One region of the Streptomyces sp. A0592 genome, then DNA from elsewhere that is predicted to be linked to it. Evidence: riboswitches for the same ligand, from Rfam matches in the RefSeq annotation. Region 1 holds a riboswitch; the other holds the start of a gene.

Region 1 (7,435 bases):
GTCGGTTGTCGCGCCAGTCCCCACTTATGTGATCGATCTGAAGGGTGATCGGTTGCCCTCGCCACTCCCCGGTGTTGCCGCAGTCGTCGCAGGCGTAGGGGACGCCGATCTCCTGCAGTGCCCGGTGCAGGCGGGGACGGTGAACGCGTGAGGCCCCCTCGGGGAGCACGGTCAGGGTGGTGTCGGCAAGAACCTTCTGTGGGCGTACCGCTTGGGAGGCTGCCCAGGTACGCCGCTTGAAGTGGCTGACGTCGAGTCCGAGCCGGGTGATCAGCCGCCGAACGCGCCGGTGGTTCACATCGTTGACGAGAAGGCCGAGGGCGCGCATGACGTCTGCGTAGCTCAGCGCTGCCGGAACCGCTGCGCGCAGCATGTCCTCGGGAATTCGGATCCGCGCGTTCCTGAAATGGGTGGTGTCTATGCCATGCGCCTTCAGCATCCTTGCGAGGGTGGCGCGGGATCGACTGTCGTCCGGCACGCCCAGGGCGCGAGCCGTGCCGCGCACGCTGTCCGCGGACGCTGCGGCTCCTGCAAGCTCCGCCCTGGTGAACGGGAGCTCGATGCCGATCCGTTGCATGCCGCGGAAATGGCTGATGTCCACACCGGCGGCGGCTATGCGGCGGACGATGTGCGACAGGGTGCCCGTAGCGGGGGGCGCGTCAAGCTTCACGGCAACCTCGCGCAGGGTGGTGGACGTCGCCGCCGCCGCGGCAATGGCCTCGTCGGGGTACTTGCGCCACGGGCTTCGTTTCGCGAAGTGGCTGGTGTCGATCCCGTAGGTGGTGACCTTCTCCTGCAGCGTTCGGCGTCGCCCGCCGCTCTCCTTGAGGTTGAGGCGCCGCATGAGGTCGGCCCAGCCTCTCGATGCGGCGACCGCCGTGGTCAGGGTGCCGCAGTCGTACGGGTCCCTCATGGTGTGCCCCCTCCACATGTCCGGCCGCGTGTGCGGCTCTCGTATGGGGTAACGGGTTCGGCAGGCGGACGGTCACGGGGTGTTTCGTCCGATAAGCGGAGCGGCCCGCCCCGGGTGGGGCGGGCCGCTCCGTGGGGGCAGGGGTGTCAGATGCCCAGGTCCTTGATGATCTTGGCTACGTGGCCCGTCGCCTTCACGTTGTAGAAGGCGTGCTCGACCTTGCCCTCCTCGTCCACGACCACCGTGGAGCGGATGACGCCCGTGACCGTCTTGCCGTACAGCTTCTTCTCGCCGAACGCCCCGTACGCCGTCAGCGTCTCCTTCTCCGGGTCGCCGACCAGGGTGACCTTCAGGTGCTCCTTCTCGCGGAACTTCGCCAGCTTCTCCGGCTTGTCCGGGGAGACGCCGATGACGTCGTAGCCGGCCGTGGCCAGGACGTCCAGGTTGTCCGTGAAGTCGCAGGCCTGCTTCGTGCAGCCCGGCGTCAGGGCGGCCGGGTAGAAGTAGACGATGACCTTGCGGCCCTTGTGGTCGGCGAGCGAGACCTCGTTGCCGTCCGCGTCGGGCAGGGTGAAGGCGGGGGCGGTGTCGCCCGGCTGGAGTCGCTCGCTCATCTGACAGTCTCCTCGGGAGGGGATCGGTACGTCACGAGACTAAGCTGACAGACTGTTCACGGCGGACTACGCCCCCACAGATCACGACCACGACGACGGAGGCAGCGCGGTGTCGGAAGCCAGGACCCCCGCACAGATCGAGGCGGACATCGTCCGCCGCCGCGAGCAGCTCGCCGAGACGCTCGACGAGATCGGCGTGCGCATGCACCCGCAGACGATCATCGGGGACGCGCGGGCCCGGGTCGCCTCGACCGTCGACCAGACCGCGGGGCGGGCCTTCGCCTCCGTGAACCGCCTCGTGACGGACGTGCGGGACGGTCTGCGCCACGAGGACGGGGCCCCGCGCCTGGAGCGCGTCGTGCCCGTCGCGCTGCTCGCGGTCGGTGTCGTCGGGCTGCTCGTGGTCTCGGCGCGCCGCAGGCGCGGATGACCCTGGGCGGTACGGGACGGGCGCGGACAGGTAGGTTCGGGGCGTGAGCGACAACACCACCCACGACAAGCTGCCCATCCGCATGCTGCACGACCGCGTGCTCGTGAAGTCCGACCTGCCCGAGGGTGAGCGGCGCTCCGGCGGCGGCATCCTGATCCCGGCGACGGCCGCCGTGGGCAAGCGGCTGGCCTGGGCCGAGGTCGTCGCGGTCGGGCAGAACGTACGGACCGTCGAGCCCGGGGACCGGGTGCTGTACGACCCCGAGGACCGCGCCGAGGTCGAGGTGCGCGGGGCGACGTACGTGCTGATGCGCGAGCGGGACCTGCACGCCGTGGCCGCGGAGCGGCTGGAGGGGTCGGAGGACTCCACCGGGCTGTACCTCTGAGGTTCTGAGCCTCTGGGTAAGCGCACGGCAGAAGGGCTGGTGGCCGAGGTCACCGGCCCTTTTCGCTGCCTCTTGCTACGGTGGGGGAGAACCCGACGAGACGCGCCGTACCGGGTACGACAAGACGACGCACCCCGTATCGCTCGATGTCTCGGAGGTGCCGTCATGGCCTGGGTTCTTCTTCTCGTCGCCGGTCTGCTCGAAGTCGGCTGGTCGATCGGCATGAAATTCACCGAGGGCTTCACCCGGCTGTGGCCCAGTGTGTTCACGGGTGCCGGGATCGTGGCGAGCATGGTGCTGCTGTCCTACGCGGCGAAGACCCTGCCCATCGGTACGGCGTACGGGGTGTGGGTGGGCATCGGGGCCGCCGGTGCGGCCGTGCTCGGTATGGCGGTGCTGGGTGAGCCCGTCACCGCCGCCCGGATCTTCTTCATCTGTCTGCTGCTGGTCGCCGTGGTGGGGCTGAAGGCGACCTCCGGCCACTGATACCGCTCACTCCAGGAACGCGGACGGCGGGCGGGGGCCTCCGATCGTCCCGCCGCCGTCCCAGCCGCCTCCGCCCGTGCCCCCGCCCGTGCCCGTCCCGCCCTGGCTGCCGGCAGTGGCGCCGCCCTCGTCGCCCTGGCTGGTGCCGCCGTCGTCCTGGCCGCCCTGGGTGCGGCCCCCGGTGTCCCGGCCCCCTTGTGTCTGCCCGCCGGTGTTGCGGCCGCCGTCCTGGCCCCCGTTGTCGCGGCCGCCCTGCGTGCGGCCCCCGTCGCCCTGCCCGCCGTTGTCCTGGCCGCGGGACGGCGGGGTGGGGCGCTGGGGCGGGGTCGGGGTGTCGTCGTCGCCGGGCGTCTCCTGCGGCGGTTCCGACTGCCACGAGGGCGGCGGCGGGGGCTGGGCGGCGCCCGGCTGGAGGTCGAGTTCGAAGTCGACGGGGTCGGTGCCCTCCAGCGCGGTCTTCGTGTACGAGGCCCAGATCCGGGCCGGATAGCCGCCACCGCCGATGCGGGGTTCGCCGAGGGCCCCGTACAGCGACTCCAGGGTGCCGGTGTCCGGGTCCTGGCCCATCATCGCGACCACGCTGACCAGGTTCGGGGTGTAGGCCGCGAACCAGGCGGAACGGTCCAGCTCGCCGGTGCCGGTCTTGCCCGCGGCCGGGTGGCCGGCGGCGAGGGCCGCCGTGCCGGTCCCGTTGTCCACGACGCTGACCAGCATGGACGTGGTGGTGTCGGCGGCCTCGCGGCTGATGGCCTGGACGGGGGTGCGCTCGGGCAGGGGGATCTTGTCGTCGCCCTTCGCGATCTCCTCCAGGAAGGTGTAGGGGGTCCGGCGGCCGTGGTCGGCGAGGGTCGCGTACGCCTGGGTCATGTCGAGGACGCTGGCCTGGAGGGTGCCGAGCGCCATGGCCGGGCCGACCACGAAGTTCGGGGTGTCCTCGGGGATGCCGAGGTCGATGGCGGTCTTCTTGACCCTGGCGGTGCCGACGTCGACGGCCATCTGCGCGTAGACGGCGTTGACGGAGAGGTCGGTGGCGGTGTTGACGGTGATGTTGCCGTAGGAGACCTGGCCCTCGTTCTCCGGGGCGAAGCGGATCCGGCCGCCGACGACGGGGCGCTTGTTGTCGCCGTTGTAGACGGTGTTGGGGGTGATCCTGCGGCCGTCCTGGGTGCGGGAGTCGTTCTCGACGGCGGCCGCGAAGACGAACGGCTTGAAGGTGGAGGCGACCTGGTAGTCGTGCCGGGTCGCGTTGTTCACGTACTGCCTGGTGTAGTCGACGCCGCCGTACATGGCGACGACCTTGCCGGTGGCCGGGTCGATGGAGACCCCGCCGGCCCGGACCACCCGGTCGGCCTTGCGCGCCTCGGGGTCGAGCCTGCTCAGCATCTGGTCGTCGACGGCCTCGACGAAGTCGGCCTGGCGGCGCCGGTCGATGGTGGTCCTGATGCGGTAGCCGCCCTCGGCGAGGGTCTTGTCGTCGAGGATCTCGCGGTCGAGGATGAACTCCTTGATCGCTTCGACGAGGTAGCCGCGCTGGCCGGACAGGCCCGCGGCGGCCCGGACCTTGCCGGGTTCGGGGAACTGCGTGGCCGTGCGCTCGGCGGCGGGCAGCCAGCCCTTCTTGACCATGCCGTCGAGGACGTAGTTCCAGCGGGCGAGGGCGCGGGCGCGGCTCTGCGGGTGGGAGACGACGTCGAAGGCGCTGGGGGAGTTGAGCAGGGTGGCGAGGTAGGCGCCCTCGGCGGTGGTGAGGCTGCTGACGTCCTTGCCGTAGTAGGCCTGGGAAGCGGCCTGGATGCCGTACGCGTTGCGGCCGAAGTAGCTGGTGTTCAGGTAGCCCTCGAGGATGTAGGCCTTGGACTTCTCGCGACCGAGTTTGATCGCGATGAAGAACTCCTTGGCCTTGCGTTTGATCGTCTGTTCCTGGCCCAGGTAGTAGTTCTTGACGTACTGCTGGGTGATCGTCGAGCCGGACTGGGTGCCCTTGCCGGTGGCCGTGTTCCAGGCGGCGCGGATCATCGCCTTGGGGTCCACCGCCCGTTCGGAGTGGAAGTCCCGGTCCTCCGCGGCCAGTACGGCCTCCTGGACGGTCAGCGGGATCTGCGAGAGGGGCACGTTGACCCGGTTGACCTCGCCGTCGCGGGCGATCTGGGAGCCGTCGGAGTAGAGGTAGACGTTGGACTGCGCGGTCGCGGCGGCGTTGGCGGGCGGGATGTCGACCAGCAGGTAACCGGCCACGAGGCCGCCGCCGACCAGGAGGGCGAGGAGCAGTACGGCGCCGAGGACCATGCGCCAGGTGGGGAGGGCGCGGCGCCATCCGGTCCGCCCGCGGCGGGTCTTCTTCCCGGAGCGGTCCGGCTGGTCCGGGTGGCCGGGGCGGCCCGGGCGGTCCGGTCCGCGCTGCCCGTCCTGCCCGTCCTGTCCGCCCCGGCCGCCCGGGCCGCCCGGGCCGCCGCCGGGCGGGGTGTCCGGGTCGCGAGGGGTCCAGCCCGCGGGTGGTGACTGGTCGCTCATCTCCAGGACTCCTCGACGCTGTTCGAAATATCCACTTCTGTACCTCATGGTGTCTACCCGATGGCCGGTGACAACCGCTCCGGACGGGGGTAAATCGGTCGCGTGGCTCGCCCCTCCGCACTAAGCTCGCGCGCTTTGGCCGACGTAGGAACGACGTGGAAAACGGAGGGGATACGGTGCGCCAGAGAGTGGCCCTTTACGGTGCGGTCGCGGCCGGCGGATTCCGGCGCTACGCCACCTACGGGACGGCGACCGCGGCGGGCGTGTTCACCAACACCGTGTTCGGGTTCATCGTCGCGTTCACGTACATCGCGCTGTGGGACCAGCGCCCGGGGCTGGGCGGTTACGACCAGTCCCAGGCCCTCACCTTCGTCTGGGTGAGCCAGTCGCTGCTGGCCGCAGGGGCGTTGATCGGCGGTGGGTTCCAGGAGGAGATCCAGGAGCGGGTCCGCACGGGAGACATCGCCGTCGACCTGTACCGGCCCGCGGACCTCCAGATGTGGTGGCTCGCCGCCGACCTGGGCCGCGCCGCCTTCCAGCTGCTGGGGCGCGGGCTGGTCCCGCTCGCGGCGGGGGCGCTGGCCTTCCGGCTGGCGCTGCCCCCGGACCCGTGGCGCTGGCTGCTGTTCCTGGTCTCCGTCACGCTCGGGCTCGTGGTGAGCTTCGCGCTGCGCTACCTGCTGGGACTGCTGGCCTTCTGGCTGCTGGACGGGGCCGGGATCAACCTGATGGCGACCGTGGTCTCGGTCTTCTTCTCGGGGATGCTGCTGCCCCTGACCGTCTTCCCGGGCGCCTTCGGGGAGTTCGTGCGCGCACTGCCGTGGTCGGCGATGCTCCAGGTGCCGCTGGACGTGCTGCTGGGCGAGCACGCCGGGGCCGGGGCCGCGGCCGGCGCGCTGGGCTTCCAGGCCGGCTGGATCCTCGTACTGCTGGGCATCGGGCGGCTGTTGCAGTCGGCGGCGACGCGGAAGGTGGTGGTCCAGGGTGGCTGAGACGGTCGAGACGGCCGAGACGGCCGAGGCGGTACCGGACGAGCGGGAGTTCGCGGCCCTGGAGGTGCCCCGGGCGCGCGGCCGGGTCCGGGAGGGGCTGCGCGGCTACGGCCTGATCGTGGCCATGTGGATCCGGTCGACGATGACGTACCGGACGTCCTTCGCCCTGTCCACGCTGGGGAACGCGGCGATCACGCTGCTGGACTTCGTCGCGATCTACATCATGTTCACGCACGTGGACGTCCTCGGCGGCTTCACGCTGCCCGAGGTCGCCCTGCTATACGGGTCCTGCTCGGCGTCCCTGGGGCTGGCGGACCTGCTGCTGGGGAACACCGACCGGATCGGCGCCCGGGTCCGCGACGGTTCGCTCGACACCATGCTGGTGCGGCCGGTCCCGCTGCTCGCGCAGGTCGCGGCCGATCGCTTCGCGCTGCGCCGGCTGGGCCGGATCGCGCAGGGGCTGGGGCTGCTGGGCTGGGCGCTCTGGTCGCTGGACGTGGACTGGACGGCGGGGAAGGTGCTGCTGGTGCCGGTGATGGTGCTGGCGGGCGCGGCGATCTTCGCGGCGGTGATGGTGGCCGGGGCGGCCTTCCAGCTCATCGCCGGGGACGCGGCGGAGGTGCAGAACTCCTTCACCTACGGCGGCTGCACGATGCTGCAGTACCCGCCGACGATCTTCGCGACGGAGCTGCTGCGCGCGGTGACCTTCATCGTCCCCCTGGCCTTTGTCAACTGGCTGCCCGCGCTGTACGTGCTGGGGCGGCCCGATCCGCTGGGACTGCCGGGGTGGGCGGCGTTCCTGAGCCCGCTGGTGGCCTTCGCGGTGTTCGTGCCCGCGTCGCTGGCCTGGCGCGCGGGAGTCCGTTCGTACCGGAGCACGGGGAGCTGAGCCGTGGTGGATGATGCGCTGATCTCGCTGGACGGGGTCGAGAAGGTCTTCGACGTACGGCGCCGGGTGGGGCTGATGCGCCGGGAGAAACGCCAGGTCAGGGCGGTGGACGGGATCAGCTTCGCGGTCGCGCGGGGCGAGATGGTCGGCTACATCGGGCCCAACGGGGCCGGGAAGTCCACCACGATCAAGATGCTGACCGGGATCCTCACCCC
Region 2 (7,435 bases), on a different contig from region 1:
CCGGGCGGGGTCTCGCGCTTGCTAAACGGACTACCGGTCCGTACGCTCGAGATCATACGGACCGATGGTCCGTTTCTTGCGGTCGCCGCGTTCTCGCGGGCCGCCCGGCATCGCTGCCACTTCGAGCGGAACGGAAGCCTTGACCATGACCACCCCCATGACGGCGGCGGAGCTGTACCGCCACAGCCTGCAACTCCTGCTGGCGAAGGACATCCCTGCCTGGGTCGACCTCTGGCACACCGACGGTGTCCTCGAATTCCCCTTCGCCCCCGACGGCTGGCCGCAGCGTCTCGAAGGCAAGGCCGCGGTCGGCGCGTACATGCGCCACTACCCCGACCACGTCGACCTGCACGACTTCCCCGAGGTGGCGATCCATCAGAGCACCGTCCCCGAAACGATCGTGGTCGAGATGCGCGGGGTCGGCCGGCTGGTGAAGAGCGGAACCCCCTACGACATGGCCTACATCGCCGTGGTCACGGTCGAGGACGGCCTCATCACCTCCTACCGCGACTACTGGAACCCCCTCGCCGCGTCCCAGCCGGGCGCCGACTTCACCGGAGCGAACCGATGACGACCACCCAGGCCATCCAGGCCACCCAGGGCGCCCCGGGCCCCCGGGCCGCCCTCGTCATCGGGGCCACCGGTACCACCGGCCGTCGCGTCACCGCCGGACTGGTCGCGGGGGGCCACCTCGTCAAGGCCGCCGGACGGACCCCCGCCCCGCAGCCGGGCACGCAGCCCGTCCGCTTCGACTGGAACGAACCAGCTACCTGGACCGAGGCACTGGACGGCGTCGACCGCGTGTACCTCATCCCACCCACCGGCTCCCCGGACCCCGCCGAGGTCATGCTGCCCTTCCTCCACCGGGCCCGCGCCGCGGGCGTGCGCCGCGCGGTGCTGCTCAGCTCGTCGGCGATCCCCGCAGGCGGCCCTGCCGTGGGCCGGGTGCACGAGCAACTGCCCGACCTGTTCGAGGAGTGGGCGGTGCTGCGGCCCTCCTGGTTCATGCAGAACTTCGCCGGTCCCGCCCCCCACGCACGCACCATCCGGAACGACGGCGCCATCCTCACGGCCTCGGGCGACGGCCGCGTCGGATTCATCGACGCCGAGGACATCGCCGCAGTGGCCGTACACGCCCTGACCGACGAACACGCCCCCAACACCGACCTGATCCTCACCGGGCCGCAGGCGCTGAGCTACGACGACGTCGCCGCGATCATCACCGACGTCACCGGCCTGCCCGTCGTGCACCGGCAGCTGACCTTCGAGGAGCTGCGCGACCGCTGGGCGGCCGAGATACCGCTGGAGTTCGCCACCATGCTGGCGGCCATGGACCGCGCCATCGCCGACGGTGCCGAGGACCGTACCTCGGACACCGTCGAGCGCCTCACCGGGCGCCCCCCGGGCACCCTGCGCGCCTTCGTCGAACGGGAGGTGCGGGCGGCGGCCGCGAGTCACTGACACCGCCCGGCCGAATATCATTCCGGGGGCCGGAGAGGCCGCAGACCGAGGAGGACCCGTGGCCCAACGAGCGGAGCGTACGGAGCGCACCGAGCGCGCGGACGCCCAGCGCAACCGAGAGGCCGTCCTGGCAGCCGCCGACGCTCTCTTCGCCGCCAGCAGCAGCCCCCACGGCGTGTCCATGGACGACATCGCCGCAGCCGCGGGCGTGGGCAAGGGCACCCTCTTCCGCCGCTTCGGCGACCGCTCCGGCCTGATCGCAGCCGTCATCACCTCCCGCCTCGAACCGCTCCGGCGCACGGTGCGGGAGGTTCAGGAAGCAACGGGTTCCGCACCGCGGCAGCAGGTGGCGGACCTCCTCGACACCGCCCTGACCTTCAAGATCGACAACCGGAACCTCATGTCCGCCGCGGAGGACGCCGGGATCAGCAGCCCGTACCAGGCCCAGCACTACGGCTGGTGGCACGAGACCCTGCGTACGGCGCTCGACCGGGTTCCCGGCGTCCACGCCCCGGAGTTCACCGCCCACGCACTGCTGGCCGCCATCCGGGCCGACCTCGTGGCGCACCTGCTCGACGAGCGGAAGATGTCTCCCGAAGAGCTGCGATCCTCACTCGCCGCGCACCTCGACAACGTCCTCGGTGCCGCGTGACCCGGATCCTTCCGCCCGCCCAAGTGATCTGACCCCCGCATCCGGGCGGTCTCGTGCCGAGCGGTCCGCCCTTCCCGCCGCCGCATGCGAGCGGACCAGGGCCAGGTAGTCGGCCGCGAGGCGGTGGCAGTCGCCCGGCCACCGCGCCGAGACGTAGTTGCCGTCCCTGACGGTGAAGCCGCGCCCGGGCCGGGCCGCGGTGTCACGGACGGGCAGGGGCGGTCCTGCCAGGAAGTGCCGCGGGTCGGCGAGGGCCGCCGTGACCTCCTGCTGCACGGTGGTGCGGTAGGTCCGGTAGTAGCGTCCCAGCCAGAACCGGGTGAGGTTCCACCCCGTCAACTCCAGCAAGGAGGTCAGCGCCGTCGTCCGCCTGCCGTGGAGGACCGAGCGCCCCGTGGCGGGATCCTCGGCCCGGGCGGCGAGCAGCACGCCGTGGCAGACGGCCCCCACCGGCAGCCCCTGGAGAATGGCCCGGGCGAACAGCTGCTGGGCGGTGGAGTCCTCGAGCATCGTCCGCATGCCCGGGGCGTGGCCGCCCGGTACGAAGAGGCCCGTGATGCCGGTCGGGTCGACCTCCGCGTAGGAGGAGGGGGCCAGGAAGGACGGGTCCCCGGTGAGGCGCCGGTAGGCGGCCAGCTCGGCGCGACGGGTCATCAGCCAGGGTGACAGCCAGGAGAAGCCGAGGTCCGTGAGCCGGGGGTCGGCCAGTGCGACCTTCCCGCCCGGGGTCGCGAACCGCACCTCGAAGCCGGCATCGTGCAATGCCGCCCAGGGCACCGCCGCCTCGGTGGGGTCGTAGTCGCCTGCGGGGAGCAGGAAGAGAATCACGGCGTACTCCTCTGGTGTCCGAAGGACGACCCTAGGAGCCGCCCGCGGCGCCGTCATTCACCCCCGCGGCCAACGAGTTGACTCCCCGGACCCGGCCCGCCCCGGCGGACCTCCCGCGGATGCCCTTGACGGGTGTGGTGCGCCCGCATTGACTGACGGCCGTGTCCACCGAACGGCCGCCATCCGTCACCGCGTCCTACGCCCTCGCCGTCCTGAGCGCGACCGCCGAGGGCACCGGCGGGTCCGGCCCCTGGGCCCTGCCCACGGACCGGCTGGAGTACGGCGAGATGCGCGCCCTGTGGGACGAGGTGCTCGCCGCGCGGGACGCCGGCCCGCACACCGGCCTCCTGGTCGGCGACCGCATCCGGCCCGACGGCCTGCACATCCTGGGCCACCTCGTCCTCACCTGCGCCAGCCTCGCGGACGCCGCGCAGGCGGCCGAGCGGTACCACCCCCTGATCAGCCAGGCGGGCACGGTCGCCCTGGACCGCCGCGACGGCGTCGGCCGGATCGGCTACCGGCCGACCGTCGGCCCGCCCGCCATGCACCCCCAGCAGGTGGAAGCGGTCGTCAGCAGCATGGTGCGCGCGGCCCGCTGGATCGCCGGCGACGACTGGACGCCCCTGACCGTGTCGTTCGCCCACCCCCGCGCCGGCTCCGCCGAGCCCTACGCGCGCTTCTTCGGCTGCCCCGTCACCTTCGACGCCCCGGACAACGTGATCACGGTCGCCGACGCGGACCTCGACAGGCGCCGCCCCCTCCACGATCCGGCACTCAACGCCCTGCACCGGGCCTACGCCGACCGCCTCCTGCAGCAGCTGTCCGCGGCCGGGACCGTCGCCGAGCGCGTCCGCCAGTGGCTGGAGCGCGCCCCGCTCGGTGACGCGGGCCCCGAGGGTCCCGCGGGGCAGCTCAACCTCAGCGTCCGGACCCTGCGCAGGGCCCTGCACGCGGAGGGCACGTCCTGGCGTGCGCTCCTGGACACCGCCCGCCACGGCCGGGCCAGGCGGCTGTTGGAGACCACGGCCCTGCCCCTGGACCGGATCGCCCCGCTCGTCGGCCTGAGCGGTGCGACGGCCCTGGTCCGGGCCTTCACCCGGTGGGAGGGCATGCCTCCGGGTGCGTACCGCAGCCGGTGCCGGTCCGAGTCCCCGGGGTGAGGAACCGCACCGCGGGCGGGGACCCGGCCGCCCGTACCCGGTGCTAGATTGTCCGGCGGCCGGATCCCAGGCCCCGGACGAGATGCGCCGTACCCGGTTACGCACGACGACGCGCGAGGTGCCGCACGAGCGGCACCGCCCGCTGTCCGCACCCGGGCAGCGTCCTCGTCGAGCAAGATCGGCCGAACGCCATGACCGTGCCACTCACCCGCAGCCTGTACCGGACGACCGCGCACGCCGCCGGGGGCCGCACCGGATCCGTCCGCACCGAGGACGGGCGCCTGGACGTCCGCCTCGCGCCGCCGCGCAAGAAGGTGCCCGGTACCACCAACCCCGAGCAGCTCTTCGCGGCCGGTTTCGCCGCCTGCTTCACCTCCGCGTTCGCCGAGGTCGCCGCAGAGTTCGGAGCGGACGCCTCCGCCGCGCGGGTGGCGTGCGAAGTGGAGCTCGGTACGACGGACACGCCCGCGGGATACGGCCTCGCGGTGTCCGTCACCGTCAGCCTGCCGGGGTGGCGGGCGGCGGACCTCCAGCCCCTGCTGCACCGGGCGGACGCGGTCTGCCCGTACTCGCAGGCGGTACGCGGCAACGTACCCCTGACGCTGCTGGCCGTGGACGACCAGGGCGACCAGGACGGCCCCACCAGCCCCGCCTCCGATGACCGCGCCTGAGCCGGAGCCGCAGCCGGAGCCGGGCCCGGAGCGGGGGGACGGCGTTGCGGTGCCCGAGCGCGGAGCCTGGCTGCGCCGCGGCATCAGCCGCAACGGCGGAGCGCTCGTCGAGGACCGGGACGACGAAGTGGTGTGGCTCCAGGCCGGGCCGTACTACGCCGACAGCCGGGGTTTCGCCGGAACGACCTCATTCGACGGCTCCCAGGTGCGCTTCCACCACCTCACCGGAGAGCCCGGCGACGACACGGGCACCCTCCGGTGGGACGGTGCGAACCTCGTCGAGCGGGGCACCAACCCGAACGGCAGTACCTTCCTGGAGATTTGGACCCCACTGCCCGGTGCGGAGGGCGGCGCCGGCTCCTGGTCCGGCCCGGACCACCACGTGGTCCGCGTCGGCCGGCACGTGGTGCACGTCGATTCCCGTGCGGGGACGTACTGGCGGCTCTGACCGTGGAAGCCCCGCGGCTCCCGGGCCGCGGTGGTTGGGGGCCGCATCCTCCCGGGGCCGGTGTCGTTACCGGGTTATGAGGAAGATCATCACGGGAGCCCTGGCGGCTGCCCTCACCGTCATTGCCGCAGGTACCGCCATGGCGGACGACAACCGGCAGTCTCGCGATGCGCCGGTGGTCGCACTGATCAACATCGGGCAGATCGACGACCCCATGGAAGACGTCCTCGAACACACCCTGAACTTCGGCGACGGGTACAAGCGGGACTGACGGCGGCTACGAGCACACGGCACCGCTTGACCGCGACGATGCATGGACGCTCGGAATCTGGTGATACGCGGGGGAACAGGCGGTCACGACGGACCGCCGCTGCCGGAAGGAACCCGGGCGTGACCGACACCTCCCGTACGGACGCACTCCTCGACTCCCGCCACGACGCGCCGTTCGACGGACCGTGCCGCTCGGGGGCCCGGGACGTCTTCGAGCGGGGCGCCAACGAGCAGGCCGCGGCTGCCCGGGAGCGCGAGGAGGCTGCCAAGGCGGTGTGCCGCCGCTGCCCGGTTCGGCTCCCGTGCCGCCGCCGGGCCCTGGCCGACCGGGTCCCGCACGGTGTGCGCGGCGGCCTCACCCCGGACGAGCGCCACCTCCTGCTGGCACACGGCTGACGGACGCGGTCCGCCGCCCTCCGGTCTGCTGGGCGGCCGGGCCTCCGTACGATCGGCAGATGATCGGACGACCGCCTCCCGCTCCCCGCTCCGTATGCATCGACGTGCCCGACGGGCACGGCGTCATCGAGGTCATCGGCGACGAAGGCGGCAGCCTGCTCCTCCTCGCGGGCGACCCCGCGGTCCTGGAGGCCAACGACCGCTGCGGCAGCATGGGTTGGCTGGCGGCCCGCGCGGGCGCGGGCGGACCCGGGCTCGCCGAGGTCAAGTACCTCACCGAGTGGCTCGGCGCCCCCGGGCTCGTGCCCGATCCCCGTACCGGCCAGGCCGAGCCGCCGGATCCGGAGTGCCTGCGGCCGCTGCTGTCCCTGCTCGCCCCCGGGCGGTACGTGATGACGGCCGGGCTCGCTCCGCACCACCTGCGGGTGGTCCGTCCGCAGGCCCGCAAGGTCCACGGCTGGTACGCGGAGGAGGAGCTCGCGCTGGTGACCACCGACGCCTGGCCGCCCCGCGACCACCGGGCGGTGCGCGGCTACCGCGACCGCATCCGTGCCGGCGGGGCCCTGCCGGCCCTGGTCGCGTTGTTCCCCACCGCCGGGAGCGGTGTGGGCCATCTCCTCGACGGGCACCACAAACTCGCCGCGTACCAGCGGGAGGGGGTGTCTCCACTGGTCATCCGGCTGAGCCCGCAAGAGCCCCGACCCTTCCGGCGTGCCGACCTCGACCGCGCCCGGGCGGCATTCGCCGACGGCGCCCCCCAGCCTCCCGACGACGCGCTGGGGCGGGTCCTGGCCTCCCTGCGGACGGACTCCGTCTGAGCCCGCGGACCGCATAATTCGTCATGTGCCTGACAGTGCCGACGTCAACGGCACCGCACCACTGCCACTCCCATGAACGGCACCACACCCCGAAGGGAGCGATCGGTACATGACCCAGCCCGAGAGCACGGGATACGACTACGACGTCGTCATCAGCGGGGCAAGCCTCGCCGGCAGTGCCGCGGCGATCCTGCTCGCCCGGCGCGGTGTCCGCGTCGCACTGCTGGAACGGCGTTCGGACCCCGACGCGTACAAGGTGCTGTGCACCCACTCCATCACGGCCAACGCCCACCCGGTGCTGGACGAGCTCGGTCTCGTCCCCGCCATCGAGAAGGCGGGAGCCGTACGCAACAAGGCCCGCTGGTACACCCGCTGGGGATGGATCGAGCCGAAGGCCGCGCCCGGCGGCCCCGAGCTGCCGTACGCGTACAACATCCGGCGCAGCACCCTCGACCCGATGATCAGGTCCCATGCGGGCCGGACCCCGGGCGTCGACCTGCTCCTCGGCCACCAGGTGACCGGGCTGGTCCGGGAAACCGGGCGAACCGTGGGGGTGCGCGCCTCGACGCCGCAGGGCGAGCGGGAGATCCGCGCCCGGCTGGTGGTCGGCGCCGACGGCAAGGACTCGGCCGTCGCGAAGTACGCCGGGGTGCCCGGTCGGGAGTACGAGAACGGGCGGTTCGGCTACTTCGCGCACTTCCGCGACCTCCCGCTGCACGGCGGGCTCGGCC

The links. Region 1 has a riboswitch for guanidine ahead of E6U81_RS22640 (multidrug efflux SMR transporter). Riboswitches for the same ligand answer to the same signal wherever they lie in the genome.
Region 2: it holds a riboswitch for guanidine, as region 1 does, so the genes downstream of both, E6U81_RS03105 (Ohr family peroxiredoxin) here and E6U81_RS22640 (multidrug efflux SMR transporter) in region 1, are expected to answer to the same signal.

The regions. Positions count from the first base shown of each region.
Region 1 covers NZ_SSBM01000016.1:55,689-63,123, reverse strand. The annotation lists gene E6U81_RS22660 (HNH endonuclease) at 1-913, opposite strand, end outside; gene bcp (thioredoxin-dependent thiol peroxidase) at 1,060-1,527, opposite strand; gene E6U81_RS22650 (DUF3618 domain-containing protein) at 1,637-1,957, shown strand; gene E6U81_RS22645 (co-chaperone GroES) at 2,001-2,342, shown strand; guanidine-III (ykkC-III) riboswitch at 2,407-2,476, shown strand; gene E6U81_RS22640 (multidrug efflux SMR transporter) at 2,508-2,828, shown strand; gene E6U81_RS22635 (transglycosylase domain-containing protein) at 2,835-5,114, opposite strand; gene E6U81_RS22630 (ABC-2 family transporter protein) at 5,528-6,331, shown strand; gene E6U81_RS22625 (ABC transporter permease) at 6,390-7,220, shown strand; gene E6U81_RS22620 (ATP-binding cassette domain-containing protein) at 7,224-7,435, shown strand, end outside.
Region 2 covers NZ_SSBM01000001.1:650,312-657,746, forward strand. The annotation lists gene E6U81_RS03080 (nuclear transport factor 2 family protein) at 146-571, shown strand; gene E6U81_RS03085 (NAD(P)H-binding protein) at 568-1,461, shown strand; gene E6U81_RS03090 (TetR/AcrR family transcriptional regulator) at 1,520-2,113, shown strand; gene E6U81_RS03095 (type 1 glutamine amidotransferase domain-containing protein) at 2,072-2,941, opposite strand; gene E6U81_RS03100 (AraC family transcriptional regulator) at 3,103-4,101, shown strand; guanidine-III (ykkC-III) riboswitch at 4,156-4,217, shown strand; gene E6U81_RS03105 (Ohr family peroxiredoxin) at 4,293-4,772, shown strand; gene E6U81_RS03110 (hypothetical protein) at 4,759-5,220, shown strand; gene E6U81_RS03115 (hypothetical protein) at 5,297-5,491, shown strand; gene E6U81_RS03120 (WhiB family transcriptional regulator) at 5,611-5,886, shown strand; gene E6U81_RS03125 (hypothetical protein) at 5,946-6,704, shown strand; gene E6U81_RS03130 (NAD(P)/FAD-dependent oxidoreductase) at 6,814-7,435, shown strand, end outside.